DNA from 3 places in the Janthinobacterium sp. FT14W genome. Region 2 is predicted to be linked to each of the others. Evidence: predicted binding sites of a transcription regulator. Region 2 holds the regulator's gene; each other region holds the start of a gene.
The links. Region 2 encodes HrcA, which represses chaperone genes, less so after heat shock. Its sites were predicted from a motif close to TTAGCACTCNNNNNNNNNGAGTGCTAA; they were not measured.
Positions count from the first base shown of each region.

Region 1: groES (co-chaperone GroES) is a predicted target of HrcA. The motif match lies at 7,541-7,567, and genes of this name have one in related genera.
Region 3: rpoH (RNA polymerase sigma factor RpoH) is a predicted target of HrcA. The motif match lies at 4,001-4,027, and genes of this name have one in related genera.

Region 1 is NZ_WFLL01000021.1:83,609-93,421, forward strand. It holds gene ilvD (dihydroxy-acid dehydratase) at 1-1,207, opposite strand, end outside; gene GCN74_RS15620 (LysR family transcriptional regulator) at 1,386-2,297, shown strand; gene lgt (prolipoprotein diacylglyceryl transferase) at 2,377-3,207, shown strand; gene GCN74_RS15630 (GGDEF domain-containing protein) at 3,395-4,876, shown strand; gene GCN74_RS15635 (EVE domain-containing protein) at 4,873-5,337, opposite strand; RNA gene ssrS (6S RNA) at 5,417-5,594, opposite strand; gene GCN74_RS15645 (cell division protein ZapA) at 5,796-6,107, opposite strand; gene GCN74_RS15650 (DUF904 domain-containing protein) at 6,107-6,370, opposite strand; gene GCN74_RS15655 (hypothetical protein) at 6,527-7,273, opposite strand; gene groES (co-chaperone GroES) at 7,808-8,098, shown strand; gene groL (chaperonin GroEL) at 8,149-9,798, shown strand.
Region 2 is NZ_WFLL01000001.1:120,161-129,973, reverse strand. It holds gene GCN74_RS00565 (barstar family protein) at 1-305, opposite strand, end outside; gene dapB (4-hydroxy-tetrahydrodipicolinate reductase) at 314-1,123, opposite strand; gene GCN74_RS00555 (outer membrane protein assembly factor BamE) at 1,143-1,778, opposite strand; gene fur (ferric iron uptake transcriptional regulator) at 1,974-2,405, shown strand; gene hrcA (heat-inducible transcriptional repressor HrcA) at 2,454-3,470, opposite strand; gene GCN74_RS00540 (HAD family hydrolase) at 3,587-4,312, opposite strand; gene GCN74_RS00535 (hypothetical protein) at 4,557-5,162, shown strand; gene GCN74_RS00530 (hypothetical protein) at 5,204-5,788, shown strand; gene mmsB (3-hydroxyisobutyrate dehydrogenase) at 5,976-6,917, opposite strand; gene GCN74_RS00520 (enoyl-CoA hydratase/isomerase family protein) at 6,904-8,034, opposite strand; gene GCN74_RS00515 (enoyl-CoA hydratase) at 8,027-8,812, opposite strand; gene GCN74_RS00510 (acyl-CoA dehydrogenase family protein) at 8,809-9,813, opposite strand, start outside.
Region 3 is NZ_WFLL01000023.1:63,213-73,025, forward strand. It holds gene GCN74_RS16520 (MerR family transcriptional regulator) at 1-812, shown strand, start outside; gene ftsY (signal recognition particle-docking protein FtsY) at 978-2,045, shown strand; gene GCN74_RS16530 (cell division ATP-binding protein FtsE) at 2,054-2,791, shown strand; gene ftsX (permease-like cell division protein FtsX) at 2,788-3,708, shown strand; gene rpoH (RNA polymerase sigma factor RpoH) at 4,192-5,085, shown strand; gene GCN74_RS16545 (hypothetical protein) at 5,176-5,442, opposite strand; gene GCN74_RS16550 (hypothetical protein) at 5,621-6,073, shown strand; gene GCN74_RS16555 (antibiotic biosynthesis monooxygenase family protein) at 6,070-6,417, opposite strand; gene GCN74_RS16560 (cytochrome P450) at 6,414-7,556, opposite strand; gene GCN74_RS16565 (ArsR/SmtB family transcription factor) at 7,633-8,331, shown strand; gene GCN74_RS16570 (DUF3667 domain-containing protein) at 8,463-9,326, shown strand; gene GCN74_RS16575 (patatin-like phospholipase family protein) at 9,547-9,813, shown strand, end outside.

The DNA.
Region 1 (9,813 bases), on a different contig from region 2:
CCGCGAAGCGCTCGGACTGCGAGAACGCCGTCTGCGTGGGCACGCCGCCCGGCGCGGCGCGGAACAGTTCATGCACGGCCGGATTGTCCGTGCACATGATGTCGTTTTGCGCGATGGCGTCGGCCAGGGTGGGCGCGTGGATGGTCGGCAGGGTCGTGTCGAGCAGGCCGGCGCGCGCCAGTTCGCCCAGGATGCCCACGATGCCGCCCGCGCGGTGCACGTCTTCGATATGGTATTTATCCGTCATCGGCGCCACCTTGCACAGGCATGGGACCTTGCGCGAGATGCGGTCGATGTCGGCCATCGTGAATGCCACCTCCGCCTCGTGCGCGGCGGCCAGCAAGTGCAGCACGGTGTTGGTCGAGCCGCCCATGGAGACGTCGAGCGCCATCGCGTTTTCAAACGCCGCCTTGGTGGCGATCGAGCGTGGCAGCACGGAATAATCGTCCTGCTCGTAGTGGCGCTTGGCCAGGTCGACGATCAGGCGGCCCGCGCGCAGGAACAGCTGCTGGCGGTCCGAGTGCGTGGCCAGGATGGTGCCGTTGCCGGGCAGGGCCAGGCCCAGCGCCTCGGTCAGGCAGTTCATCGAATTGGCCGTGAACATGCCGGAACAGGAACCGCAGGTCGGACAGGCCGAACGCTCGATTTCCGCCACGTCGGCGTCGCTGACGGTGCTGTCGCCCGCCTTGATCATGGCGTCGACCAGATCAAGTTTAATAACCTTTTGGGCGCCGTTGACCACTTTCAGGACCTTGCCCGCCTCCATCGGCCCGCCGGAAATAAACACGACGGGGATATTGATGCGCATGGCGGCCATCAGCATGCCCGGCGTGATCTTGTCGCAGTTCGAGATGCACACCATGGCGTCGGCGCAGTGGGCGTTGACCATGTATTCGACGGAGTCGGCGATCAGGTCGCGCGAAGGCAGCGAATACAGCATGCCGCCGTGGCCCATGGCGATGCCGTCATCGACGGCGATGGTATTGAATTCCTTGGCCACGCCGCCGGCCGCTTCGATTTCGCGCGCCACCATCTGCCCCAGGTCCTTCAGGTGCACGTGGCCGGGCACGAACTGGGTGAACGAGTTGACGACGGCGATGATCGGCTTGTCGAAGTCGCCATCCTTCATGCCGGTGGCGCGCCACAGGGCGCGGGCGCCAGCCATGTTGCGGCCGTGGGTGGTGGTGCGGGAGCGGTATTGCGGCATGATGGGGACCTTCCAGGAAATGAATGATGCCTGACTGCGGCGGGGAGCCTTGGGCAAAACCCTGCGTGCAGTGGGGGTACGCCAGATTGCCTTGCGCGCGTCCCCCTGTCAAATATATGATGCACGTGTCTGTGAGTCATTTTATATATCACAGAACTTATTCCACATGGAAACGCATATGAACCTTGAACTGCGCCAGCTGCGCTACTTTGTCACCGTCGCCGAGGAATTGCACTTCGGCCGCGCCGCCGCGCGCCTGCATATGACGCAGCCGCCCCTGTCGCAAACCATCATGGCGCTGGAAGACTTGCTGGGCGCGCCCCTGTTCGTGCGCACGCGGCGCGAAGTGCAGCTGACGCCGGCCGGCAGCGCCCTGCTGCCCGAGGCGCGCCGGATGCTGGCGCAGGCGCACGATTTGCCCGCGCTGGTGCAGCGGGCCGCGCAGGGCGAGGCGGGCCGTCTGAGCCTGGCCTTCGTTTCCTCGGCCGACTACAGCGTGCTGCCGCCCTTGCTGCGCGCCTACCGCACGGCCTACCCGCAAGTGCAGATCGCGCTGCAGGAAGCCACGTCCGACCTGCAGCTGGACGAACTGCTGGCCGGGCGCACGGATGCGGGCCTGCTGATCCCGCCCCTGCCCGAAAAAGCGAAGGAGGCGCTCGACTACCTGCCCGTGCTGGCCGAACCGCTGGTGCTGGCGGCGCCGTCCGGCCTGGACATTCTGGCGGCGCCAGGGCCCGTGCGCCTGCGCGACCTGCCGGCGCTGCCCCTGATCATCTTCCCGCGCGCGATCTCGCCCGCCCTGCACGACGCCATCCTCGGCGTGTTCCGCGCGGCCGGCATCACGCCGCAGATCGGCCAGGAAGCGATCCAGATGCAAACCATCGTCAGCCTCGTCTCGGCTGGCATGGGCATCGCGCTTGTGCCACAATCGGTATCGAATCTGATGCGTCCGGGCGTAGAATACAGGCCGCTGCAGGACGCCACGCCGCTGGTGGAAACGGGCCTGGCCTGGCGCCGCGACAATCCGTCCGCCGTGCTGCAAGGCTTTCTGGCGCTGCTGCGCAAGCAGATCGGCGGTACTGCCCCTTAAATTAAGTGGCCGCTAAGGCAAAAAACCGCCAGCGCCGCCATACTACGCAACCTTAGCTTTAAACAAAGAAAGAAACCCCATGCTGATACACCCGATGCCCGATCCGATTGCTATCCAGATCGGCCCGCTCGCCGTGCACTGGTACGGCCTGATGTATGTGCTGGCCTTCGCCCTGTTCATCATCCTGGGCCGCGTGCGCATCAAGCAGCCGCACATCGCCGTGCTGGGCTGGAAGAAGGAAGACCTCGACGACATGCTGTTCTACGGCATGCTGGGCGTGGTGATCGGCGGGCGCCTGGGCGAAGTGCTGTTCTACCGCCCCGAATATTTCATGCACAATCCGCTCGAGATCTTCATGGTGTGGCATGGCGGCATGTCCTTCCATGGCGGCTTCCTCGGCGTCATCCTGGCCATGTACCTGTGGAGCCGCAAGGCGGGACGCAACCTGTTCGACGTGCTCGACTTCATCGCCCCGCTGGTGCCGCTCGGCTACGCGGCTGGCCGCCTGGGCAACTTCATCAACGCCGAACTGCCGGGCCGCATCGCGCCGGAAACCCTGCCCTGGGCCATGCAATGGCCGGGCATCCCGTATCCCGTGCACCCGTCGCCCATCTACCAGATGCTGGTCGACGGCATCCTGGTGTTCATCATCCTGTGGCTGTATGCGCGCAAGCAGCGTCCGCGCATGGCCGTGGGCGCCATGTTCACCCTGCTGTACGGCTGCGCGCGCTTCTTCACGGAATACTTCCGCACGCCGGACTGGGAAGTCGTGTGGCTGGGCGTGCCGATCACGTCGGGCCAGATGCTGTCCTTGCCCATGATCGTCGGCGCCATCGCGCTGCTGGTGTGGGCGTATAAAAGCCAGGTGATGGGCACGCCGCCCACCAAGGCCCGTCCGGCAAACACGTAAACCGCCGCCCCCCCCGATGGCGTGCCAGGCAGGCGCGCCATCCCCCGGCAACACTTCCCTACAAGCAGCACAATTTCCTTGCGGAATGAATCTTCGCTTGCGATAGCGCGATGATCGCTTTACCCTGCAGCAAGAGCAGGGCATGCGCTCATGCAGTGTTGGCCATTCGAGCCGGGGAGTCCCATCCATGCAATATGCGAGGAAGACCACGACATTCTGGCTGGCGCTGGCGGGCGGCTACGTGCTGGCGCAGCTGGCCTTGACGGCCTGGGCCGGGGAGCACGGTCCCGCCGTCAGCTATCTGTTCGGCGTGACGGCCCCACTGCTGGCGCTGGCCGCCTGCTGCCGCAACGCCTGCCTGAGCACGCCCGGCGTCGTGCGCACGGGCTGGGGCCTGTTTGCGGCCGCCATGCTGTTCTGGAGCGGGGGCATGGCGCTGTCCGCCTGGCAAGACCTGAGCGGCCATGTGGCTTCCGACACGACGTATTTCTCCGATTTTGCCTACTTCATGTATGGCGCGCCCTTGCTGCTGGCCATTTCCTCCGTCAGCGACCGCCACCCTTCGCGCACCCTGCAATGGCTGGATGCCGTGCAAGTGCTGCTGGCGGCCTACCTGACCTATACGGCCATCTTTTCCGTCTCGCCCTTCGACCAGCGCTCGATCGCGCCGATACCCGCCAGCCTGCTGGTGCTGACCTACAACGTGGAAAACCTGGTGCTGGCCTGCTGCGCCTCGCTGCGCCTGCTGGCGCACCGCCGCGATGGGGCACAAGGGCGTTTTTACCTGCTGCTCAGCGTATTCCTGTGGTGCTACGCGGCCTGCGCGGGCGCCTATAATTACCTGACCCTGCACGCGCTGGCCGAAGCCGGTCCCAGCGAGGTACTGCCCAGCCTGCCTTTCCTGCTGCTGGCGGTGCTGTCCATGCGCGTGCAGCCGGGCAAGGAAGAAGCGCGGCCGCCGCGGCCGTTGACCTTGCTGATTGACAACTTCAGTCCCATCTTCTTCACGGCGGCCCTGCTGGGTCTGGGATTCGTCGTGCTGCGCGAGCATTTTTACCTGGCGGCCAGCGCCCTGTTTGTCGCGCTGGCCGTCCACGCACTGCGTTCGGCCACCCTGCAAAGCCGCTACATGCAAAGCGAACTGGCCTTGCGGGCGGCGCACGACAAGCTGGAAAAGCTGTCGCTGACGGATGGCTTGACGGGCATCGCCAACCGGCGCTGCCTGGACCAGTCCTTGCAGGCCGAGTGGCAGCGCGCCGCGCGCAACCAGCACGCGCTGGCGCTGCTGATCATCGATATCGATTTCTTCAAAAGCCTCAACGATACCTTTGGCCACCCGTATGGCGACGCCTGCCTGGTGCAGATCGCGGCGGCCCTGAACTCGGCGCTGCCCCGTGCCAGCGACCTGGTGGGACGCTTCGGCGGCGAGGAATTTGCCGCCATCCTGCCCGCCACCGACCGCGCGGGCGCGCTGGCCGTGGCGCAAAAAATGCAGGAAGCGATCGCCGCTGCCGCCATCGCCCACGCGCCGTCGCGTGGCGGCCTGGTGACGGCCAGCATCGGCCTGGCCCTGAGCGACGACGTACCGACGCCGGCACAGCTGCTGGCGGCCGCCGACCAGGCCCTGTACCGGGCCAAGCAGAACGGCCGCAACCGGATCGAAGGCTAGGCTTTCAGCTTGCCGGTAATGACCTTCCATTGCGCCGGCGTCACGGGCGTGATGGACAGGCGGCTGCCCTTCTTCAGCAGCAGCATGTCTTCCAGCTCCGGCATCTGGCGCATCTCGGACAGGGGCAGCAGCGCCGTCTTCTTCACGCCCCGCACATCGACGCTGATCCAGCGCGGCTGGGCCAAGGTGGCCTTGGCATCGAAATATTTGCCGCCCGCTTCAAACTGGCTGTGATCGGGATAGGCCCCACTGGCCACTTCGGCCACGCCCGCCACGCCCGGCTGCGGGCAGCTGGAATGGTAGAACAGCACGCCATCGCCCACCCGCATGCCATCGCGCATGAAGTTGCGCGCCTGGTAGTTGCGCACGCCGAACCAGGGCATGGTGTGCGCGGGCGCCGCCATCAGGTCGTCGATGCTCACTTCATCGGGTTCGGACTTCATCAGCCAGTATTGTTTCATGCAGACTCCGTGTCAAAGCGGCAGACGTAAAAAAACGGTTGCGCATCAATGCGGCAACCGTTTTCAGTTGTAGTACAAATTGGGCCCCGCCTGTGCCGCTATGCCGGCATCCCGAACCAAACGGTTCAAGGTGGTCACGTTAGTTCAATTTCGGGTTCGTCGAACGAGCGACGCTCACTCCCATCAAACAAAATTCGCAACCGATGCGCATAAATGGTTCAAGGAATATATGGCAATCGCGAACACCGCAGGGTAGACGCAAGTTTACTCCTTTGATCGCGCATCGCAAAGACAAATCGTACCGTATCCGCTTAAAATCCAATTAATAACACTGAACAAAACCGTAGCGAGCGGAAGTGAATTGTGGTCGAGAAGCGCAACTGTGCGAGCACGGGGCCGCCGAGGCAGAGAGCATCGCAGGCCGCAAGTCGCGACGCGCAGCAGGTTTGGTTCGGTGTTTAAAAAAGATTTTCCTGGGGCGTCAGAGCGCTGTCCAGGACGGTGTGCATGGCCGAGATTTTCTGCTTCACTTCCAGTATCGTCAATTCCGACAGCGGACCTTGCGGCGACTTCACGGACAGAAATTCCGCGGCCACGCCCAGGGCGGCCAGCACGGCGATGCGGTCATTGCCCTTGACCTTGCCCGCGTCGCGGATGGCTTTCATTTTGCTATCGAGATAGATCGCCGCTTCGCGCAGCGCGCGCTCTTCGCCGTCGCGGCACACCATGCTGTAGGACTGGCCCATGATATTGACATCGACACGCGGCATTACGCTTCCTTCTCGTTCTCGGCAGTATAGGCGCCCGCTTCCGAAGCGGCTTGCTCCAGGCCTGCTTGCACCAGTTCGGGAATTTTCTCCAGCAACGCCTCCACCCGCTCCTGCGCCTCGCGCATGCGCTGCACATGCAGGGCGTTGTCGGCGGCCAGCGCGGCGTTGTCCTTGCGCAATTGCGCGTTTTCACGGCGCAGCGCATGGGTCATTTCGGCCAGCAGGCCTATTTTGTCGGATAATTCGTTGAATTCGGAAATCATCCCGCCACTATAGGGCGGACGCTCCATGGGCGTCAATCGAATCACGCCGCTGTCACACATATTTACATCAATGCAGGGCAGTTGGCGGACAATACACGCTTTTTCCGGCGCTTTTCGCCATCTGTGCGCATCCGCCAGCGCCGCGATGGCGGCGTTTTACTCGTCGACGTAATCGGGTTCGATATCCAGTCCGCCATAGCGGTTTTCGCACGAGCGGCGCGTCAGCGTCTGTTGTCCGCCCTTGCCGTCAAGCACCATCGTCAAGTCGCGGCAAGTCTGGCGGTAGCTGCCGGGTTTGGCGTCCGTCCCCGAGGGCGTCAGGCGTACTGCCAGCGGCACCGCATTGCCCAGGCCCTTGTTGCTCCACTGGCGCGTCTTGCCATCCTCCTCATCCTTCAAGGTGCGCACGGCAGCCGTCAGCAAGGCTTGTTTTTCCTTGACATTGAGCTTGGCGATGGTGACGTCGGACAGGAAAGGCGGAGATACGACGGGCGCCGGATCCTTGCCCTGCACATCCCAGCGGCCGCTGTTCTGCGAACAGGTGCGGCGGCTCAGGTCCTGCGACTTGCCGCCCGCCGTGACGACGAATTTCAGGTCGCGGCAGACATGCGCCTTCAAGCTGTGCTCCGTCATGCCGGAGTTGCTGAAGTTATACGTGACTTTCACCAGCACGCCGCGGTCGCCGCCGTTGTCCCAGACATGGGCTTGCTGGTCGTCGTCGTCCTTGTTCAAATCGTTGAACAAGTCATTCAGCAGCATTTCCTTTTCCAGCGGCGTCAGGGCCGCCACGGTGATCTCGTCGACGATGGTAGGCGCCTGTGCGGCGGCATTGCCCAGGCAGGCCAGGCCGATGGCGGTGGCGCCCAGCAGGCGTAGCGCGGGATGGAAAAGGGGGAATGGCATGGTGTGCTTTCTCGTGCAAGTGGGAATGTGTGGCGATATTGATATGCAATTACAATCATCTTATCAAATCCCATAGTGAAACTCTGTTTCCCGTGCGTACAGGAACGCCCCCCTGCCGGACGACATGCTAGAGTCGCGCCTGTTGCTGACGCCCGGGGAGTTCGCTTACGCCAGCGCAAACCCTGCGTAAATGCAGGCTGCGCAGAACGCCTATGCATATCTCCCCGGAGAATAAGCCCTTGAATAAGCCCCATACCGTCCCTATAATTAGCACTCGTTAGTAGAGAGTGCTAACAAACTCTTTCGTAGCAATCCTCAGGACTGATGGTGCTTGCCAGGCAACTGCAGGGAACGCTACGCGGCGGGCGACGCCGCGATGCACCACTGCCGGATACAGGCAAGGACAGGATGACCGGGGGTTTGCTTGACCGTTGCGGGCTGCTTTCAACGGCGGTCACTGAAAGCACGTCTGGCGCTGCGCCAGAAATGTATTCATTTAGCAACACCTATCCATTGAACTTTAAGGAGTTTTGTATGAATCTGCGCCCATTGAACGATCGCGTCATCGTCAAACGCCTCGACCAGGAAACCAAGACTGCATCCGGCCTCATCATTCCTGATGCAGCTGCTGAAAAACCGGATCAAGGCGAAGTCCTTGCCGTAGGCAATGGCAAGATTCTCGACGACGGCAAAGTCCGTCCTCTGGATGTCAAAGTGGGCGACCGCGTCCTGTTCGGCAAGTACGCCGGCCAAACCGTCAAAGTTGACGGCGATGAGCTGCTGGTCATGCGCGAAGAAGACATCATGGCGATCGTCGTCAAGTAATTGTTTCCACGTTGTAGACAGATACATCCCGAAACTCAGGAGAATTGAACATGGCAGCTAAAGAAGTAGTATTCGGCGACGCAGCGCGCGCCAAGATGGTCGAAGGCGTCAACATCCTCGCCAACGCAGTCAAAGTAACGCTGGGCCCGAAAGGCCGCAACGTGGTCCTGGAGCGCTCGTTCGGCGCCCCTACCGTCACCAAGGATGGTGTGTCGGTAGCGAAAGAAGTTGAACTCAAAGACAAGCTCATGAACATGGGCGCGCAAATGGTCAAGGAAGTTGCTTCCCGCACCAGCGACAACGCCGGCGACGGCACCACCACCGCGACCGTGCTGGCACAAGCCATCGTACGCGAAGGCATGAAGTTCGTTGCCGCCGGCATGAACCCGATGGACCTGAAGCGCGGTATCGACAAAGCCGTTGCGGCAACCGTCGAAGAACTGGCGAAAATCGCCCGTCCTTGCACCACGACCAAGGAAATCGCCCAAGTCGGTTCGATCTCGGCCAACTCGGATGCATCGATCGGCGAGCGTATCGCTGAAGCGATGGAAAAAGTCGGCAAGGAAGGCGTCATCACCGTAGAAGACGGCAAGTCGCTGAACGACGAGCTGGACATCGTTGAAGGCATGCAGTTCGACCGCGGCTACCTGTCGCCATACTTCATCAACAACCCAGAGAAACAAGTTGCCGTACTGGACAGCCCATTCGTCCTGCTGTGCGACAAGAAAATCTCGAACATCCGTGACCTGCTGCCGGTACTGGAACAAGTCGCCAAAGCTGGCCGTCCACTGCTGATCATCGCAGAAGACATCGAAGGCGAAGCGCTGGCCACCCTGGTTGTGAACAACATCCGCGGCATCCTGAAAACCTGCGCAGTGAAAGCCCCTGGCTTCGGCGACCGCCGCAAAGCCATGCTGGAAGACATCGCTGTCCTGACCGGTGGCCAAGTGATCGCTGAAGAAGTCGGCCTGACCCTGGAAAAAGTGACCCTGGCCGAACTGGGCCAAGCGAAACGCATCGAAGTGGGCAAGGAAAACACCATCGTTATCGATGGCGCCGGCGAAGCTGCCTCGATCGAAGCACGCGTGAAGCAAGTGCGCGTACAGATCGAAGAAGCGACCTCGGACTACGACCGTGAAAAACTGCAAGAGCGCGTAGCCAAACTGGCTGGCGGCGTTGCCGTGATCAAGGTTGGCGCAGCCACCGAAGTCGAAATGAAAGAGAAAAAAGCCCGCGTTGAAGATGCACTGCACGCAACCCGCGCTGCCGTGGAAGAAGGCATCGTGCCAGGCGGCGGCGTAGCCCTGCTGCGCGCACGCGCCAACATCACGGTCAAGGGCGACAATGCTGATCAGGACGCTGGTATCAAGATCGTCCTGCGCGCAATGGAAGAGCCACTGCGCATGATCGTGCAAAACGCTGGCGAAGAAGCTTCGGTCGTCGTGGCAGCCGTACTGGCTGGCTCGGGCAACTACGGCTACAACGCTGCCAACGGCACGTATGGCGACATGGTTGAAATGGGCGTCCTGGACCCAGCCAAAGTGACCCGTTCGGCGCTGCAAAACGCCGCTTCGATCGCTTCGCTGATGCTGACGACCGACTGCATGGTCTGCGAAATCGCTGACGACAAGGCAGCCGGCGGCATGGGCGGCGGCATGGGTGGTATGGGCGGCATGGGCGGCATGGACGGCATGATGTAATGTCCGGCGTCCCCG
Region 2 (9,813 bases):
GCCGGCTTTTCGCCATAGTCTTCATAGCGCTCATTGATGCCGGCGATGCAGAACGTGATTTCTTCCAGTAAATCAGGCACTTGCGCCTTCATTGCCTCCGCGTCTTGCACCACGATATCCAGCACTTCGTTCGGTTTCAAGCGGAATTTGCTCATGCCGTCCTCGTCGCGCAGGTAGCTGAGGCAATCGACCCAGGCATCCATGCTGTTGCCGTAGAACTCGGGGAAACCGAAGGCTTGCGCGCATTGCGCGTGGAAGCTCGCTTCGTCGGTGATGTCTTTTCCATTCAGGATGGCAGTGGCCATGGTGTTCCTCAGTTCTTCAGCGACAGCACATCCTGCATGTCGAACAGGCCCGTCGGCTTGTCCGCCAGGAAACGCGCGGCGCGCAGGGCGCCGTGCGCGTAGGTGACGCGGCTGCTCGACTTGTGGCTGATCTCGATGCGCTCGCCGATGCCGGCAAACAGCACCGTATGGTCGCCCACGATATCGCCGCCGCGGATGGTGGCAAAGCCGATGGTCGACGGATCGCGTTCGCCCGTCACGCCTTCGCGGCCGTACACGGCGCACTCCTTCAGGTCGCGCCCCAGGGCGCCGGCCACCACTTCGCCCATTTGCAGGGCGGTGCCCGATGGCGCATCGACCTTGAAGCGGTGATGCGCTTCGACGATTTCAATGTCGTAGCCTTCGGACAGGCTTTTCGCGGCCAGTTCCAGCAATTTCATGGTGACATTCACGCCCACGCTCATGTTCGGTGCGAACATGATGGCCGTCTTTTCGGCGGCGGCGGCAATGGCGGCCTTGCCCGCGTCATCGAAACCGGTGGTGCCGATGATCATCTTGATGCCGTGTTCGGCGCAATACGCCAGGTGCTGCAAAGTGCCTTCGGGACGCGTGAAGTCGATCAGGAAATCGGCGTTCGCCAGGCCCGTGGCCAGGCTTGATTCGATCAGCACGCCGGCAGGCTTGCCCAGGAAGGCGGCCGCATCCTGGCCGACGGAAGGCGAACCTGCGCGGTCGAGCGCGCCGGCCAGCACGGCGTCGGGCGCATTGCTGACCGCTTCGATCAGGATATGGCCCATGCGGCCGCTGGCGCCAGCGATGGCGATTTTCAGTTCAGTCATTTTATTCTCTTACAGCAACTTATTTGGTGGGTTCGGCAGCGGGTGCAGGCTCGGCGGCAGGTGCCGTGGCCGGTGCGGGGGCCACGTCAGGCTTGCTCACCGGAATGGCGGGAGCCGCATCGGCCGGCACGGGCACGGCGCTCGGCGCCACGGGCGATGGTACGGCAGCGGCCGGCACGTCAGCCTTGGCGACCTTGGCGAACGGCGACGGACCGGCGATACGGTCGATGTATTCTTTCTCCGTCGGCAAGTTGCCGCCTTCGAAACGTTCAACCTTGCCATCCTTGCCAAAGTACACGACCACGCGGCTGCTGGTGGTTTCGCCACTGCCCCGGGCCAGGCGGAATGGATAATCCCAGCGGTCGGCATGGAAGATATCGGTCAGCAGCGAGGTGCCCAGGACGAAACGCACCTGGTCGCGCGTCATGCCCACTTTCAACTGGGCCAGCATCTCTTCGGAGACAAAGTTGCCTTGTTGAATGTCTGGACGATACGGCGAGAAAAACCACATGAATTTTTGCAGCGGCGTAATGGTGGTCGTCTGGGCGCCCTGTTCCGGAACCAGTTCCTTGCCTTCTTTTTGGCTGGCGGCCGGCTTTTCGCCAAGGATGCCACGGCTGGCGCAGCCGGACATGGCCAGCGCGACACAGACCATGCCTGCCACGACGGGTGCTCGAAATGAAATACGGTGCCGGAGAGATGGCAATACAGCCGGTGTTACGCGCATAAATGACCTCAATTTGATGAACAAAACGCCAGGAGTGGCCGGCCTGCCAAAAAATGCATATTTTGGCACTCCCCGCTAAAACGCTATATGATAAAGCACCTGACCCACATACGAGCAACAAACATGAGTAACAATCCTAGTGATCTCAAGGCAAGCGGCCTGAAAGCCACCCTGCCACGGCTGAAGATACTCGATATCTTCCAGAGTAGCCCGGTACGCCACCTGACCGCGGAAGACGTCTACAAGATTCTGCTGGCCGACAATATGGATGTCGGTTTAGCAACTGTGTACCGCGTCCTCACGCAATTCGAACAAGCTGGCTTGCTCAATCGCAACCATTTTGAAACCGGCAAGGCGATTTTCGAACTCAACGAAGGCTCCCACCATGATCACCTGGTGTGCCTCGATTGTGGCCGGGTCGAAGAATTCTTCGACGAAGAGATCGAAATCCGCCAGCAAAAAGTGGCCGAAGAGCGCGGCTTCAAGATCGCCGAACACGCTTTGGCCATCTACGGCAACTGCATCAAGACAGCTTGCCCGCACAAAACAGCCTGACCACAGCTGGCCGTTCCCATGGGGCGGCCAGCGCGCCAGGCAGTACGATCAATGATGGCTCAGTGCGCTTGACAGCAGCTTGGCCGTGATATCGACAATCGGGATGACGCGCTCGTAAGCCATGCGCGTCGGTCCGATCACTCCCAACGTTCCCACGATCTTGCCGTTGACTTCATACGGCGCCGTCACCACGCTCATCTCATCCATCGGCACCAGGTTCGATTCGCCGCCGATGAAAATCTGCACGCCCGTCGCCTTGCTCGATACGTCGAGCAGCTGCATCAAGCCCGTCTTTTGCTCGAACATGTCGAACATCTGGCGCAGCGAATGCATATTCGATGACAGATCGCTCACGCTGAGCAAGTTGCGCTCGCCGGAAATCACCATGTCGTCGCTGTGGTCGGCCATCGCTTCGCTGCCCGCTTCCACGGCCGCCTGCATCAGGCTGCCCATGTCGTCGCGCAGCTGGCGCAATTCGCCCTGCAGGCGCACGCGTACGGCGTCGAATGACAGGCCGCCATAATTCTGGTTGATATAGTTGGCCGATTGCACCAGTTGCGCCGGCGTATAGTCGGCCTCCGTCAGCAACAAGCGGTTTTGCACGTCGCCGCCGGGTGCAACGATGACGAGCAGGATGCGTTTTTCCGACAGGCGCAGGAACTCGATTTGCTGGAACACGGATTCGCGGCGCGGGCTGAGCACGACGCCGGCAAACTGCGACAGCGACGACAGCATCTGCGCCGCGTTGGCGATGGTCTTTTGCGGCTGCGGTGTCTGCAGGCGCATGCGCGGCTCCACCAGATGCTCGTCCAGATGCCGCACGGTCAGCAAGGTGTCGACAAAGATGCGGTAGCCGCGCGGCGTGGGGATGCGCCCGGCCGAGGTGTGCGGACTGGACACATAGCCGAGCTCTTCCAGATCAGCCATGATGTTGCGGATCGTGGCCGGCGACAGGTCGAGGCCGGAAATTTTCGACAAGGCGCGCGAACCGACCGGCAGGCCGTCGGCGATATATCGCTCGACCAGGGCTTTCAGCAGTGTTTGGGCACGTGTATCGAGTTGCATGGTGTTTTATTTAAGCAAGTATTCTTAAGCGAGTATTCTGTTAGGCAAGCGGCAGCGAAAGCGGCCGAACGTGCATCAACAGCGCCTATTATGCACGTTCGCCCGTTCCGCGGCGATCAATCTTCCAGTTGCTGCTGCAGCCACAGCAGCAAGTCGTCAAAGTTGGCGCAGATGGCGTCGGGCTGCACGCCGGCGGCCAGGTGGGCGTCGCTGCCCTTGCGGTTCATCCAGACGGCACGCATGCCCGCCCCTTGCGCTCCCGTCACGTCGAAATACAGGTCGTCGCCCACATACACGGCTTCATGGGGCGCCACGTCCAGCGCCGCGCAGGCGGCCAGGAAAATGCTGGCATCGGGCTTGGCCACGCCAAACTCGCTGGCGGCGATCGATACCTTGAAATGCTGCGCCAGGCCGATAATTTCAAGGTCCGCATTGCCATTCGAGATGGAGCCGACCAGCATGCGCTGCCGCATCCAGGCCAGGCCGGGCAACACGTCGTCGTACGGCCGGACGCGGTTGCGCGCGGCCAGGAACTGCGCGATGGCGCCATCGACGAGGGCGGGATCTTCGCCGGCCGCCTCGAAGGCGGACAACAGGCCGGCCCGGCGCAACTCGATCAGGTTGCCATGGAAATGCGGTTGTTCGTTGAGCATGGCCAGGCGGTGCTGGCGCAGCACCTCGATGGAAAACTGCTGCGCCACCTTGGGCGCATGCGTGGCCAGCCAGTCATGCAGCAGCGTTTCGGCGGCGGCAATCACTGGCGCGATGGGCCACAGCGTATCGTCGAGGTCGAACAGGATGGCCTTGGGCGGCACGGCGGGTTTTGCAGGGACTAGGGACATGGGACTCACGGTGAATGCCGCGCCACGGTGCGCAGCCTGCATCTATTGTCGCACCGATCGCCGCCGCCGGCATGGCTGCGCCCCCGTGAAATGGGGCCGGGCCAGCGCTTCCCGGAGAAAAATTGTTACAGGGTGATACAAGGCAAGATCATCGAGCTTGCCAGATAGACTAAAATAGGCGCCATTCCAATGCGGCGCCAGCGTCCGTGTTGCGCTACCCAACCTAATTCGTTTTGGAGAATGTATGAAAAATTTGTACCTGCGCTCGATGCTGGCGGCGGCTTGCGCCGCCACACTGGCAGCCTGCGGCGGCAGCGGCGGCAACCTGTATCTGCAAGGCGCAGTCACCGGCCTGGCCAAAGATGGCCTGATTCTCCTGAATAACGGGGAAAGCCTGCCGGTTCCTGCGGGCCAGAGCAGCTTTGTTTTCACCAAGCTGGTCAATACCGATGACCGCTACGACATCACCATCGCGCAGCAGCCCAAGGGCGCCGTCTGCAGTATCGCCAATGGCGCGGGCAAGGCATCGAGCTACTCCGTGACCACGGCCGTGGTCACCTGCAAGACCAATACCTACCCGCTGAGCGGCACCATCACGGGCCTGACCGCCGACGGCCTGACCCTGACGATCGGCAATCTCAGCACCAGCCCGCTGAATGGCAGCACCGCCTATACCTTCCCGGCCATCAATGACGGCATCGCCTACAATATTTCCATATTGACGTATCCAGCTGGCCAGACGTGCAAATTTGCGGCCTCCGCCAACACCAGCGCCGACGGCCGCGTTGTCAACGGCACCATGGGCTCAGCCGCCACGACCGGCACCGCACTGAATTGCACGGCGCTGTAAGCCGCGCGATTCGCCACCACTATATTGCATTGGAGAAATACATGAAGTTATCCTGCCTGCGCCCGCTGACCGCGCTGCTGCTGACCCTGGGACTGGCCGCTTGCGGCGGCAAGGCCTCGTATGAAGTCGGCGGCACCGTCAACAACTTGAACACCAACGGCCTGATCCTGGCCAACGGCGGCGTCAACCTCCCGATTGCATCCGGCCAGACCAAGTTTGCCTTTGCCCAACGCATCGACTATGGCACCGAGTATGACATCACCGTGCAACAACAGCCCGCCCACATGAATTGCGGCGTCAGTGGCGGTTCCGGTACGGCAGGCCGCTACCTGAGCATCCAGGCAGCGGTCACGTGCACGCAAAATACCTATACGGTAGGCGGCACGGTGACGGGCCTGACAGCCGACGGCCTGGTCCTGATCAACGGTACGGCGCAAACCACGATCGCCAAGGACAGCACGACCTTCACCCTGGGGACGCGTGTTGCCGATGGCGACAAATATGGCATCAGCGTGTTTACCCAGCCGACCGGCCTGAAATGCGGCGTGGTGGAGAACACCGGCGGTATCGGCGTCATGGGCGAAGCGAATGTAACGACCGTGCAGATCACCTGCGGTCCGGCCTGATGCGGCGGCACTGGCAGCCGTTTTGCGGCTGCCAGCATGAGATATCACGAAAATCTATATTTGATATTCGAAAGATAAATTGGAGTTATATGTGGCGATGCAGCATAATGCATCTGTCTCCTCCAACTCTTCCAAGAATTGGATTTAGCCCGCTTTCACCAGCGGGCTTTTTTTTGCCCGGATTTTCTCAGGCGGCAGGCGTCTGCAATCCAGGCTGCAGCATTTGCACGATGCTGGAGAAATCCTGCTGCGCATACCCGGCTTGCGCATGCATCTGGTACAGCTGGCGCACCAGGCCGCCCAATGGCGTGGGCGCGTTCGCCGACAAGGCCGACTGCTGCGCCAGGCCCAGGTCTTTCAGCATCAGTGCCGTGCCGAAGCCGCCCGTGTAGTTGCGCGATGCGGGCGTGCCGTCCATGACGCCGGGCCACGGGTTGTACACTTCCAGGGTCCAGTTGCGGCCCGAACTCTTGGCCATGATGTCGGACAACACTTTCGGGTCCAGGCCATGCGCCACGCCCAGGTTCAGCGCCTCGGCCGTGCCGGCCATCAAGATACCCAGCAGCATGTTGTTGCAAATCTTCGCCACCTGGCCCGCACCCGCCTCGCCCGCATGGAAAATGTTCTTGCCCATCTTTTCCAGCAGGGGCCGCGCCTGTTGCAAGGCTGCTTCGCTACCGCCGACGATGAAGGTCAGCGTGCCGGCGGCCGCACCCGCCGTGCCGCCCGAGACGGGCGCATCGATCATGGCAAAGCCCCGCTCGCCGGCCGCCTGCGCCACCTGGCGCGCCACGTCGGCGGCGATGGTGCTGCAATCGATGAACAGGGCGCCCGGCTTGGCCGAATCGAGCACGCCGCCGGCCGCCAGGTACAGCTCCTGCACGTGCTTGTTGGCTGGCAGCATGGTGATGACGGCATCGGCCGTCTGCACGGCCGCGCTGGCGGACGCGGCCGCCGTGGCGCCCGCCTCGACCAGCGAAGCCACGGCCGCCGGCGCCAGGTCGTACACGGATACGTGGAAGCCGGCGGCCACCAGGTTGCGGGCCATCGGCGCGCCCATGTTGCCCAGGCCGATGAAAGCGATATGTTGCATGTGTATGTCTCCTGTTGTTCTTTTAAGATAAGTCAGCCAAGGGATGCCGTGTCCACGGCGCCGTAAAATACGCGTCCAGATACGCTGCACTGACGTCGGCCAGGCTGGCCGGCTGCCACTGCGGCGCGTTGTCCTTGTCGATCAGCAAGGCGCGCACGCCTTCGCTGAAGTCCCCATGGGCGCAGCATTGCACGGCAACGATCAGTTCCAGCTGGAACACTTGCGCCAGACTCATGTGGCGCGTGCGTTCGCGCATGGCCCATACCAGGGCGGCCGAGCTGGGCGCGCCCTTGTCCAGCGAGTGGGCGGCCTTTTGCAGCCAGGCCGAATCGCCGTCATACGCGGCGATGGCGGCCACCACTTCGGGCAAGGTGGGCGCTTGCGTCAGCGCGGCGATGGCGTCGAAGTTGGCGCGCACTTCGGAGACGGGCAGCATGGACGCCGGCGCCGACAAGCCGCGCAGCAGGCGGCCCAGCTGCTGGTGGTTCGCCTGCGGGCTCGCTTGCCATTGCGCCAGCGCCAGCGCGTCGAGCACCATGGCGCGCTCTTCCTGGCGCAGGAAATAATCGCCCAGGCCTGCAAACAGGGCGTCGGCCGCGTTCAGCGGCGCGCCCGTCAAGCCCAGGAACAGGCCGCTGCGCCCCGGCATGCGGCCCAGGAACCAGCTGCCGCCCACGTCGGGAAACAGGCCAATCGTGATTTCCGGCATGGCGATGCGCGTGCTTTCCGTCACCACACGGTGGCTGGCGCCCGCCATCAGGCCCAGGCCGCCGCCCATGACGATGCCGCCGCCCCACACGAGCAGCGGTTTCGCATACGTATGGATGCGGTGGTCGAGCCGGTATTCCTCGGCAAAGAAAGCCAGCGCCTGCGGGTTGGGCACGACGCCAGGCTGGTCAGCCACGGCCCCGCGCAGGCTGCGCACGTCGCCGCCGGCACAGAATGCCTTGTCCGTCGACGATTGCAGCACCACGCAGGCGATGGCGTCGTCAGCGGCCCAGCGCACGAGGGCGCCATCGATGGCGCGGATCATGTCCAGGGTCAAGGCGTGCAGGGACTTCGGCGCATCGAGCGTGATGATGCCCAGCTTCATGCCGCCGGGACAGTCGCGCTCTTCCAGTTTCACTGTCTCGACATTGACGATTTCAACCATTCTTCCACTCCGCCGGCCGTTTTTCCAGGAAGGCCTGCACGCCTTCTTTCTGGTCTTGCGTATCGAACAGGCCCAGGAACAGGGTGCGTTCATCGGGCAGGGAAGCGACCAGCGGATGGCTGCGCGCGCCCTGGATCAGGGTCTTGCACGCCGTCACGCTGCTGGGGCTTTGACGGGCCACCTTGGCGGCCAGCGCCAGCGCCGTGGCGGCGGCCTTGCCGGTCGGCACGACTTCCTCGACCAGGCCGATGGCCAGGGCCTTGGCCGCATCGACCCGCTCGCCGCACAAGATCATGCGCTTGGCCCAGCCTTCGCCCACCAGCCACGGCAAGTGCTGCGTGCCGCCCGCGCACGGCAGCAAGCCGACGGACGCTTCCGGCAAGGCCATCTGCGCGTGTTCCTCGGCAATGCGGATATCGCAGGCCAGCGCGCATTCGAGCCCGCCGCCCATGGCATAGCCATTGATGGCGGCGATGCTGACGCCGCGAAACGCGGACAGCGCCTCGAACGCCTCGCCAAACGCGGCCGCCATCTTGAAGGCCATGTCCTTGTCGCCGTCGGCAAACACCTTTAAATCGGCGCCGGCCGAGAAGAACTTGGCGCCGCCGCCCGTGATCACCAGCGCATACACGTCCGGGTCCCCATTCAGGTCGGCCACCAGGTCCCTCAGCGCGTTCAGGCTGGCCAGGGTCCACGTGTGGGCGGGCGGGTTGTCGAGGGTCACCAGGGCCGTGTGGCCACGGCGTTCCAGCAGCAGGTTGGTATACACTTTGGTCATCGTAAGGTCTCCGTGGCGCCGTCTTTCAAGATCGCTCGCGCGACGATCAGGCGCATGATTTCATTCGTCCCTTCCAGGATCTGGTGCACGCGCGTATCGCGCACATGGCGCTCGAGCGGGTACTCGCGGATGTAGCCGTAGCCGCCATGCAGCTGCAGCGCATCGTTGGCCACATTGAAGCCCACATCCGTGGCGAAGCGTTTTGCCATGGCGCAATACGCCGTGGCGTCCGGGCTTTCCTGGTCCAGTTTCCAGGCCGCCAGGCGCACCATCTGGCGCGCCGCCACCAGTTCCGTCAGCATGTCGGCCAGCTTGAATTGCAGCGCCTGGAATTGCGCCAACTCGCGGCCGAACTGCGTGCGCTCCTTCATGTAGGCCTGCGCGCGCGTGAGGGCAGCCTGCGCCGTGCCCACCGAGCACACGGCAATATTGATGCGCCCGCCGTCGATTCCCTTCATGGCAATCGCAAACCCTTCGCCTTCCGCGCCCAGCAAGTTAGCAACCGGCACTTTCACCTGGTCGAAGCTGATGATGCGCGTGGGCTGGCTGTTCCAGCCCATCTTTTCTTCTTTCTTGCCATACACGATGCCGGGCAAATTCGCCGGCACGGCAAACGCGGAAATGCCGGCCGCGCCCTCGCCGCCCGTGCGCGCCATGACGATCAGCATGTCCGTCTGGCCCGCGCCGGAGATAAAGGCCTTCGTACCGTCGAGTACGTAAAAGTCACCGTGCCTGACGGCTTTCGTGCGCAGGGACGCCGCATCGGATCCGGACTGCGGCTCCGTCAGGCAATAGCTGGCCAGCTTCTGGCCGGCGGCCAGGGCCGGCACCCACTCGTCGCACAGGGCTTCCTGCCCCCAGCGCGACAGCATCCAGGTGGCCATGTTGTGGATCGTGATGTAGGCCGTGGTCGAGGTGCAGCCGCCCGCCAGCTCTTCGAAAACGATGGCCGCGTCCTGGCGCGACAGGCCCAGGCCGCCCCAGCGCTGCGGCGTGTACAG
Region 3 (9,813 bases), on a different contig from region 2:
TTGGCGAACGCAGCTACCCCGCCGAGCAAGTGCAAAAATTGCGCATGGTCAAGCGCCTGCTGGACCTCGGATTTCGTCCGGGCAAAATCATGCAGCACAGCACCCTGCAACTGCAGCAGCTGGCCAGCGCGGGCGCCACGCCGCCACCGGCGCCGGCGCCGCAACTCGAACACTACCTGGCCCTGTGCCGCGGGCACCAGATGGCGGAACTGGGCAATGCCCTGCGCCAGGCGCTGGCCGTGCTGGGCTTGAAGGCGTTCACCATCGACGTCATCGCCCCCCTCACCGCCATGGTGGGCGAAGCGTGGGCCTGCGGCGACCTGGCCGTGTACGAAGAGCATCTATATAGCGAAACCTTGCAGACGGTGATGCGCCACGCCATTTTTTCCCTGCCACAAGCCAGCAGCCCGTCCACCCGCACGCCGCGCATCGTGCTCAGCACCTTGCCGCAGGAACGCCATGGCCTGGGCCTGCTGATGGCCGAAGCGCTGTGTACGGCGGCGGGCGCCCACTGCATGTCGCTGGGGGTGGAAACGCCGCTGACCGACATCGTCGCGGCCGCCCGCGCGCAGCGGGCCGACATCGTGGCCCTGTCGTTTTCCAGCGCCAGCAAGCGGCGGCAGACGCGCGACAGCCTGCAGCAGCTGCACGCGAGCTTGCAGCCAGGCATGGAATTGTGGGCGGGCGGACGCAGTCCCGCCTTGTCCAGGCAGCCGCCGCCCTTCCTGCATGTGCTGGACTTGCGGCAAGTCGAGGAAAGCATCGCCGACTGGCGCCGCCGCCATCAGGCGCAGGCGCTGCAAACCCACTGAACCGGCTGGAAAGCGCGGCAATTGCGGCGATCTTCGTGGATAGCGGCGCAATGTTGCCAATCGAACAGTAAAGCATGAAGGGCCGGGCGCGCTCTGGTAGAATAGCCAGTAACAACAGTGTCCGGCGCCGCCGGGCCTTAGGTCAGCACCCGCCACCACACATCCATGTTTAGTTTCTTCAAGAAAAAACCCATCACTCCCGAGGCTACGCCAGCCGAGCCCCCCGTTCTTCCTGCCGCCACGCCGCCTGCCGTGCCGGCAGCTGCTCCCGCCGCTGCGCCGCTGAGCGGTGCGCCGGCCGAGCTCGTGCCCGTGATCGTGGCCGCCGAACCCGAGAAAAAATCGTGGATGACGCGCCTGAAGGCGGGCCTGTCGAAGACCTCGAATACCCTGTCCGTGCTGTTCGTCGGCGCAAAGATCGACGACGCCCTGTACGAAGAGCTGGAAGCGGCGCTGCTGATGTCCGACGCGGGCATCGACGCCACGGAATTCCTGCTCACGGAATTGAAGAAAAAGGTCAAGGAAGACAAGCTGCTCGACGCGGCCGCCGTCAAGGCGGCGCTGAAAGTGCTGCTGATCGAGCTGCTCTTGCCGCTGGAAAAACGCTTCGAGCTGGGCCGCCACAAGCCGCTGGTGATGATGATTTCCGGCGTGAATGGCGCCGGCAAGACCACCACCATCGGCAAGCTGGCCAAGCACATGCAGTCGAACAACCAGTCCGTGCTGCTGGCCGCGGGCGACACCTTCCGCGCCGCCGCGCGCGAGCAGCTGATGGTCTGGGGCGAGCGCAACAACGTCACCGTGATTTCGCAGGAATCGGGCGATCCGGCCGCCGTGGCCTACGACTCCGTGCAATCGGCCAAGGCGCGCGGCATCGACGTGGTCATGGTCGACACGGCGGGCCGCTTGCCGACGCAGTTGCATCTGATGGAAGAATTGAAGAAAATCAAGCGCGTGATCGGCAAGGGCATGGATGGCGCGCCGCATGAAACCCTGCTCGTCATCGACGGCAATACGGGCCAGAACGCCCTCACGCAAGTGAAAGCCTTCGATGATGCCCTGCAGTTGAGCGGCCTGGTGATCACCAAGCTGGACGGTACCGCCAAGGGCGGCGTGCTGGCGGCGATCGCCCGCGTGCGCCCCGTCCCCGTGTATTTCATCGGCATCGGTGAGAAAATTGAAGACTTGCAGCCTTTCGTGGCTGCCGAATTTGTCGAAGCGCTGCTCGGATAAGCCTATACATGATTGAATTTCAGCACGTCTCCAAGCAATACTCCCCCGACGCCGTGGCGCTCAGCGACATTTCGCTCAGTATTGCCAAGGGCGAGCTGGTCTTCCTGGCCGGCCCCTCGGGCGCCGGCAAGTCCACCCTGCTGAAAATGATCGCCGCCATGGAACGCCCCACGTCGGGCAAGCTGATCGTCAATGGCCAGGACATGGCAAAGATCAAGCCGGCCGGCGTGCCCTTCCTGCGCCGCAACATGGGCCTGATCTTCCAGCAGCAGAAATTGCTCAACGACCGCTCCATCCTGGCCAATGTCATGCTGCCGCTGCTCGTCGTGGGCGCCCACAAGGCGGCCGCCGAACAGCGCGCGCGCGCCGCGCTCGACAAGGTGGGCTTGCTGGACCGCGCCATGGCGCGTCCCCTGTCGCTGTCGGGCGGCGAGCAGCAGCGCGTGTCGATCGCGCGCGCCATCGTCAACCGGCCGCAGATCATCCTGGCCGACGAACCGACGGCCAACCTGGACCGCGCCAGCGCCAACAAGGTGCTCGACGCCCTGAAGGCGTTCCACTCGGTGGGCGTGACCTGCCTCATTTCCAGCCATGACGAACAGATGCTCGACGCCGCCGCCCGCGTGATCCACCTGAAAAACGGCCAGCTGGTGGCCATCGACAAGGCCACGCAGGCGCCCGTGTTTGCGCCGCCCGATCCCGATTTCGCCCCCGGCCTGGATGACGGCGAAGGAGAACAGGCATGAGAGGCTGGTTCCGTCAACACCGCTTCGCGCTGGGCTCGGCGCTGATTCATCTGCGCAAGTCGCCGGGCGGCTTCCTATTGAACGTGCTCGTCGTCGCCATCGCCCTGTCGCTGCCGTTCGCCGGCTTGACCATGCTCGACAATGTGCGTCCCATGTCGGAACAGATGTCCGTCGACCCGGAAATCAGCGTTTTCCTGAAGATCGACACGCCGCGCGAGCAAGCCGTAGGCCTGGCCGGCGCCATGCGCAAGATCGTCGGCGAGCAGAAGGCGAAGATCGTCTTCATCCCGCGCGAGCAGGCGCTGGACTCGCTGAAAAACAAGAATGGCCTGGCCGACGTGCTCAGCACCCTGGGCGACAATCCCCTGCCCGACAGCTATGTGCTGAAACTCGACGCCTTCAGCAGCGCCAGCGAGGCGCAGGACGTCGATGCGGTGGCGGAACAGTTGCGCCACTTGCCCGGCGTGGAATCGGCGCAAGTCGATTCGGCCTGGGTCAAGCGCCTGGCCGCCCTGCTGGGCGTGCTGCGCCTGGTGCTGCTGCTGCTGGCCATTACCCTGGGCGTGGCCGTGATCGCCGTGGTCTTCAACACCATCCGCCTGCAGGTGATGCAGCAGCGCGATGAAATCAGCATCTCGAAATTGATCGGCGCCACCGACACCTTCATCCACCGCCCCTTCTATTACACGGGCGCCCTGCTGGGCCTGTGCGCGGGCGCGCTGGCCCTGGGCGCCGTGGCGCTGGCCTTGCAGCCGCTCAATACGGCAATTGCCGAGTTTGCCCGTTTGTACGCATCCGAATTCCAGCTGGTGCCGCTGGCGCCGCTGCCGATGGCCGGCTTGCTGGCCGTCAGCGCCGGCCTGGGCCTGATCGGCGCCTTCCTCTGCGTGCAGCGCCACCTGGCGCGCCTGAACTGACCTTCCCTCCCATGGCGGCGCCCCCGGCGCCGCCATGCGCCCCATCCCCTTGTTTTTTTGCTATTCACCCCCTACTGTGGTGATATTGATATTTAGCAAGTATTCTTAAGGTTCGCTTCAGCTTGCGGCCGTAGACTAGCCATGTTGTCGTGAAGCGCCGTGCAGCCCTGGCGGGCACGGCCCGGCAGGTACACGCGGCAGTGCCCATGCACCCTGGCGGCGCGTTTTAGATAAAGTATTAATTAATAAATCGCCATAGTATTTAGGCTATCAGGACGATTAAATGTGCTGATTGGCACTCTCAAGCAGAGAGTGCTAATATAGGGACATACCAGCAGCAGAACCGCCATGGACGCCAGATGTAGATGGTGCCGCGATCTGCGAAGTGCAAGACCGAATACGCAAAAACGAAGATACAAGCTGCCATGTCGTGTGACATGGCCAACTGGAACAAAGCAAGACTACGAGGGAGAAAACATGACTATGATGTCCGCAACGTCCGCATTGGTTCCGACCAAAAGTAATGCGCTGGGCCTCGGGTTCACCGGTAATCTGGGCAATATCGACGCCTATATCTCGGCCGTGAACCGTCTGCCCATGTTGACCCATGACGAAGAAATTTCGCTGGCGAAACGCCTGCGTGAAAAAAATGACCTGGCCGCCGCGCAAGAGCTGGTGCTGTCGCACCTGCGCCTGGTGGTCTCGATTGCCCGCGGCTACCTGGGCTATGGCTTGCCGCACGCCGACCTGATTCAGGAAGGCAATATCGGCTTGATGAAAGCCGTGAAACGTTTCGATCCGGACCAGGGCGTGCGCCTGGTGTCGTACGCCATGCACTGGGTGAAAGCCGAGATGCATGAGTACATCCTGAAAAACTGGCGCCTGGTCAAGGTGGCAACGACGAAGGCACAGCGCAAGCTGTTCTTCAACCTGCGCAGCCACAAGACGGGCCTGGACGCGATGACGCCGAAGCAGATCGATGCGCTGGCCAAGCTGCTCGACGTGAAGCGCGAAGAAGTGATTGAAATGGAAACCCGCCTGAGCGGCCGCGACATCGCGCTGGAATCGCCGACCGACGATGAAGACGACAAGTTTTCGCCGATCGCCTACCTGTCGTCGGAGCAAAGCGAGCCGACCAAGGTGCTGGAAGCGGAACAAGTGACGCGCCTGCAATCGGAAGGCCTGGAAACGGCACTGTCCAAGCTGGACGCCCGTTCGCGCCGCATCATCGAAGCGCGCTGGCTGGCCAACGACGACGGTTCCGGCGCCACCCTGCACGCACTGGCTGAAGAGTTCGGCGTATCGGCCGAGCGCATCCGCCAGATCGAAGTGGCGGCGCTGAAAAAAATGAAGGGCGCGCTGGCGGCCTACGTGTAATCGCAAGCAATGCCGCAATGTAAAAGGCGCCGCAAGGCGCCTTTTAGTTTTAAACCTTGATGTTTATCAACAGATAAACATTGTCAGCCGTTACGCTGCAGCCAAGCCCTTGGTGATCAGCTCGGCGACGACTTCATTCAGATCCGCGCCGCGCTCCTTGGCCAGGGTCTGCAATTGCAAGACCAGATCGCTGTTCAGCTTGACGGCGAATGGCACCAGGCCCAGAGCCTGATCGCGCTTGCGCTGCTCGCGGCGGTCGACGACCACCGCTTCCTTACCGAATGCACCGGCGCCGGGAACATTCATCTTTCCCATCAGTTTCTTGGCATCGCTTTTGGCCAGGTCGGTTTTTTTCATGGTTGTTTCCTGATTTTCAAAACAGCCATTCTACGCAGTAATCGGCGCGCCGCGTGGCCGGCGCGTCAATTCCTCCGCAGCACGCCAACGGCGCGCCGGAAAAATATCATTTTGTTACTATCATTTTCATCTTGCGCGTGGATGCCACGCCGAAGACGCTCTCTCTGAAAGGAAAAGCATGCCTTACCTGACCCGATCTTGCCGTAGCCTCTTACTTCCCCTGTTCCTTGCCTGCCTGGCCGTGCTGGCCGGCTGCGGCGCGGCCGGCAGCGCCGGCGACGCGGAAAACACGCCGCGCAGCGTCACCCACGTGCTCTCGCCGGGCGAACAGGTGGCCATCACGGCCACCGATACGCTGAAACTGGAGCGCGTCAACGACAGCCGCTGCCGCAAGGGCGCCGTGTGCGTGTGGAAAGGCTACGTCAGCTACAGTTTCAGCTTGCTCAACAGCGCTGGCGCCACGGACATCGTCCTGTCCGACTCCATGCCCGGCGCGGCCAGTTCCGTCACCGTCAAGCACCTGACGTTCACCCTGCTCGACGTCGACCCGGCCACGCCGCCCGCCCTGAACGCGGCCGAGCCCACCTACCGGGTCAAGGTCAAGATCACGCAGGGCGCGCTGCCCCGCTAAGCATCGTGGCGCCGCTGGCTGTCGGCGGGCGCCTGTTGCCGGTCCAGCATGCCGTAATCGCGCACCACGGCGGCGATGCGCAGCCGGTAGTCGTCAAACACGCCGTGCCGGCCCGCCGACTGGGCCGCGCGGTGCGCTTCCAGCTGCCGCCACTGCGCCAGCGCCGCCTCGTCGCGGAAAAACGATAGCGACAGCAATTTGCCCGGCTCGCTCAGGCTGCTGAAACGCTCGATGGAAATGAAACCATCGACCTCGTCGAGCAAAGGCCGCAGCGCGGCGGCCAGATCCAGATACTGCTGGCGCCCTGCGGCGCTGGGCCAGACTTCGAATATCACGGCAATCATGTCATTTCTCCTGGGCTAAATACGGGGATGCGCGCGTTCAGCGACGGCAGATAACGCCATGCCAGCGGCATACTGGCCAGCCCGTCGGCCCACGCCTGCAGGCAGGCCGCGGCGATGGTCTGCGCGATGGACTGCCCCGGACAAACGTGGCGGCCATGGCCAAAGCCAGGCAGCGCCAGCCCGGGCCGTTGCAGCAGGAAACGGCCCGGCTCGGCATACGCGCCGGCATCGTGGCAAGCGCTGGCCAGCACCACCACGATCATCTGTCCCTGCGGTATGAGCACGCCATTAAAATCCGCATCCTGCGCCGTGTAGCGGCGCGTGTTGTGGATGGCCGGATCGTGCCGGCTCGCTTCGCGCAGCATGGCCGGCCATGGGCGGGGCGCAGCACCCAGCTGCGGCAGTAACTGCGGCTGCGCGCGCAAGGCCACGATGGCATTGCCCAGCAAGCCGGCCGTGGCCTCGCAAGTCTGCGACAGCAAACCCGCCAGGTTGGCCAGCACGGCGCCCGACGCATGCCAGCCTGCCTGCCGCGCGCCGGACACGACATCGTCGAGCAAGCTGCCGGGAAGCGCCGTCCCTTCGCGCAGCAGAGCGGTAAAACCTTGCAGCAAGGCGTCGGCCGCCATTTGCGCGCCGGCCAGCTGCGCGCCATTGCTCAGCGGCGACAGGCAGGCGACAAAATCACGCGTCCAGGCAGCCAGCGCCGGCCATTGCGCCGGCGCAAAGCCCAGCAAGTCCGCCATGACGTACAAGGGCAGCTCGAACAACGCAGCATTGAGCTGGACGGCGCTGCCGGGAACGCGGTCGCCGGCCAGCTGCGCCACCCGCCCCTGCAGGCGCGCCAGCACCTGTTTCGGCACGGCATGCCGCTCGCCATCGTTCATGCGCACCAGTTCGGCAAAGATCGCGCCGCACGGCGTACCTGCCAGGTTGGGCGGCACGGCCTGCCCGGGCGGGCGCACGCGGCAGGCGGGATGCTCGAGCACGGCCCGCACGCCGGCTGCCCCCGTCGCCAGCCAGCAGCCGAGCGCGGCATCGAAGCGCAGCGGCGGACCGTCCGCCAGGCGGCGATAGTAGTCGTAGGGCGCCGCGTGGGTGACGGCGGCAATCGGGTGAAGCGGATCGGTGAGCGGCATGCGCATTCCATTGCAGTAAGGTGGGGACACGAGTATGCTGTTCCTTCCACCACAACACTTCGCTGACGGACGAATCATGGATGACAGCATCGTTCCCCGCACGGCCGACGGGCGCCTGGCGCAGCTGGCCGGCGCCATCGCCGAACCGGCCCGCGCGCGCATGCTGTGCAGCCTGCTCGACGGCCATGCGCGCACGGCCACGGAACTGGCGGCGCTGGCCGAGGTAGGCGCCTCGACGGCCAGCGCCCATTTGAGCCGCCTGCGCGACGATGGTTTGCTATCGATGGTGGCGCAGGGCAAGCACCGCTACTACCGCCTGGCCAGCCCGGAAGCGGGACGGGCGCTGGAAGCGCTGCTGGTGGTGGCCGGGGTGCAGGCAACGCCGTTCACGCCCACCACGCCGGACCGCTTGCGCCACGCGCGCACCTGCTACGACCACATGGCCGGCACCGTCGCCGTCGCCCTGCACGACCAGCTGCACGCGCAAGGCTGGCTGCGGGACGAGGACGGAGAGTACCGTTTGTCGGAAGCGGGCGCGGCCGGCATGGCGGCCCTGGGCATCGACGTGCCGCAACTGCAGCAGCAACGCCGCCGCTTCGCCTGCGCCTGCCTGGACTGGAGCGAACGGCGCGCCCACCTCGGCGGCGCGCTGGGCGCCGCCATCCTGCAGCTGGCCCTGCGCCAGCGCTGGGCCGAGCGCGAACTCGACAGCCGCGCCCTGCGCCTCACGCCGGACGGCGAGCGGCGCCTGCTGGCAGCCTTCGGCGCCCGCTGAACGGCGCAGGCAGTTTGTATCTTCGAAGCAACTAGCGAGCGAAAAAGTGCCCTTTTATCATTGTTTTCATTCATCATATGCTGCGCCCTTGGGCGATCATTTCTACCTTTCGCCCATGGAAAGAGTCCAACTTGAAAACAGCGTCGTCCAGCACCAGCCCCGCCAGTACCTGCCATAACTGCCACACGGATGCGCCAGGCAACTTCTGCAGCGCCTGCGGCCAGTCCACCACCTTGCACCTGCCCAGCGCGCGCGAATTCCTGCATGAATTCGTCGCGCACTATGTGGCGCTCGAAGGCAAGCTGTGGCGTACCCTGGCCCTGCTGCTGTTTCGTCCCGGCGTACTGAGCAAGGAATACATCGCAGGGCGCCGCGTGCGCTACGTGGAGCCGCTGCGCGTGTACCTGACCTTCAGCATCCTGTTCTTTGCCATCCTCAAGTTCAGCAGCCCCGACATGTTCCTCACCGTCCACGACCAGCAAGCCCAGGTGAGCGATCATGGGGCCCGTCAAATTCCGGAAAACAAGCCATCGCAAATGCAGGTCAGCATCTTGGGGCAGACCCCCGCCCTGCCGCGCCAATGGCAAAACTTTGAGCAGCTACCCACGGCCGAGAAACAAAAACTCGTGGTGGAAAGCTTTTTCCATTACGCGCCGTACGCCATGTTTTGCCTGATGCCGCTGTTCGCCCTGTTCCTGAAAATCCTCTACCTGGGCAGCGGACGGCGCTATGGCGAGCATTTCCTGTTTGCCCTGCACACGAATGCCTTTGCCTTCATCACGATGGCGCTGATGATCTTGATCCCCGTCGACATTATCCGCCTCGTGCTCGGCGCCTGGCTGCTCGCCTACCTGCCCTGGGCCATGTGGCGCGTGTATCCGAGCGGAAAACTCGCCACCGTCTGCCGCTGGGCCCTGCTGATGGCGGCATATTGCCTGACCATGGGCCTGGCTATCGTGGCCTGCATCGCCACGGGCGTGATGCTGCGCCATTAAGGCGGCACGCGCGCCCTGCGCGGCCCTGTTGCCGCCCGCCGCATGCATGGCGAGCGGTCTGCACTGGAGCGGACTGTGGCTGCTGGCGCACGCCGGCTACAGCGCCGCCATCCTCGCGTATCAACTGCACGGATAAGTACGGACAAGTTTGCTAGAATCGCACACGTTTCCGTCCGTATCCCAACCAATGACTACGCACAGATCGCGCATGCATCCACGCTTGTTTGTACCTTTTATCCTCGTTGCGCTGCTGAGCGGCTGCACGGTGCTCGCCCTGCGCCCCAACAGCGGCGTCGAAAACCGCACGTTTGCCGTGCAGGAAACCCCGCGCCTGCGCATCGACGCGCCCAAGGCGCGCATCCAGAATCCCATGCCCAGCGACCACTTCATCGGCATCGCGCTGTCCGGCGGGGGCAGCCGCGCGGCCAATTTCTCGGCCGCCTCGCTGGAACAGCTGGAACAGTTCGGCCTCGTCAGCGGCGCCTCG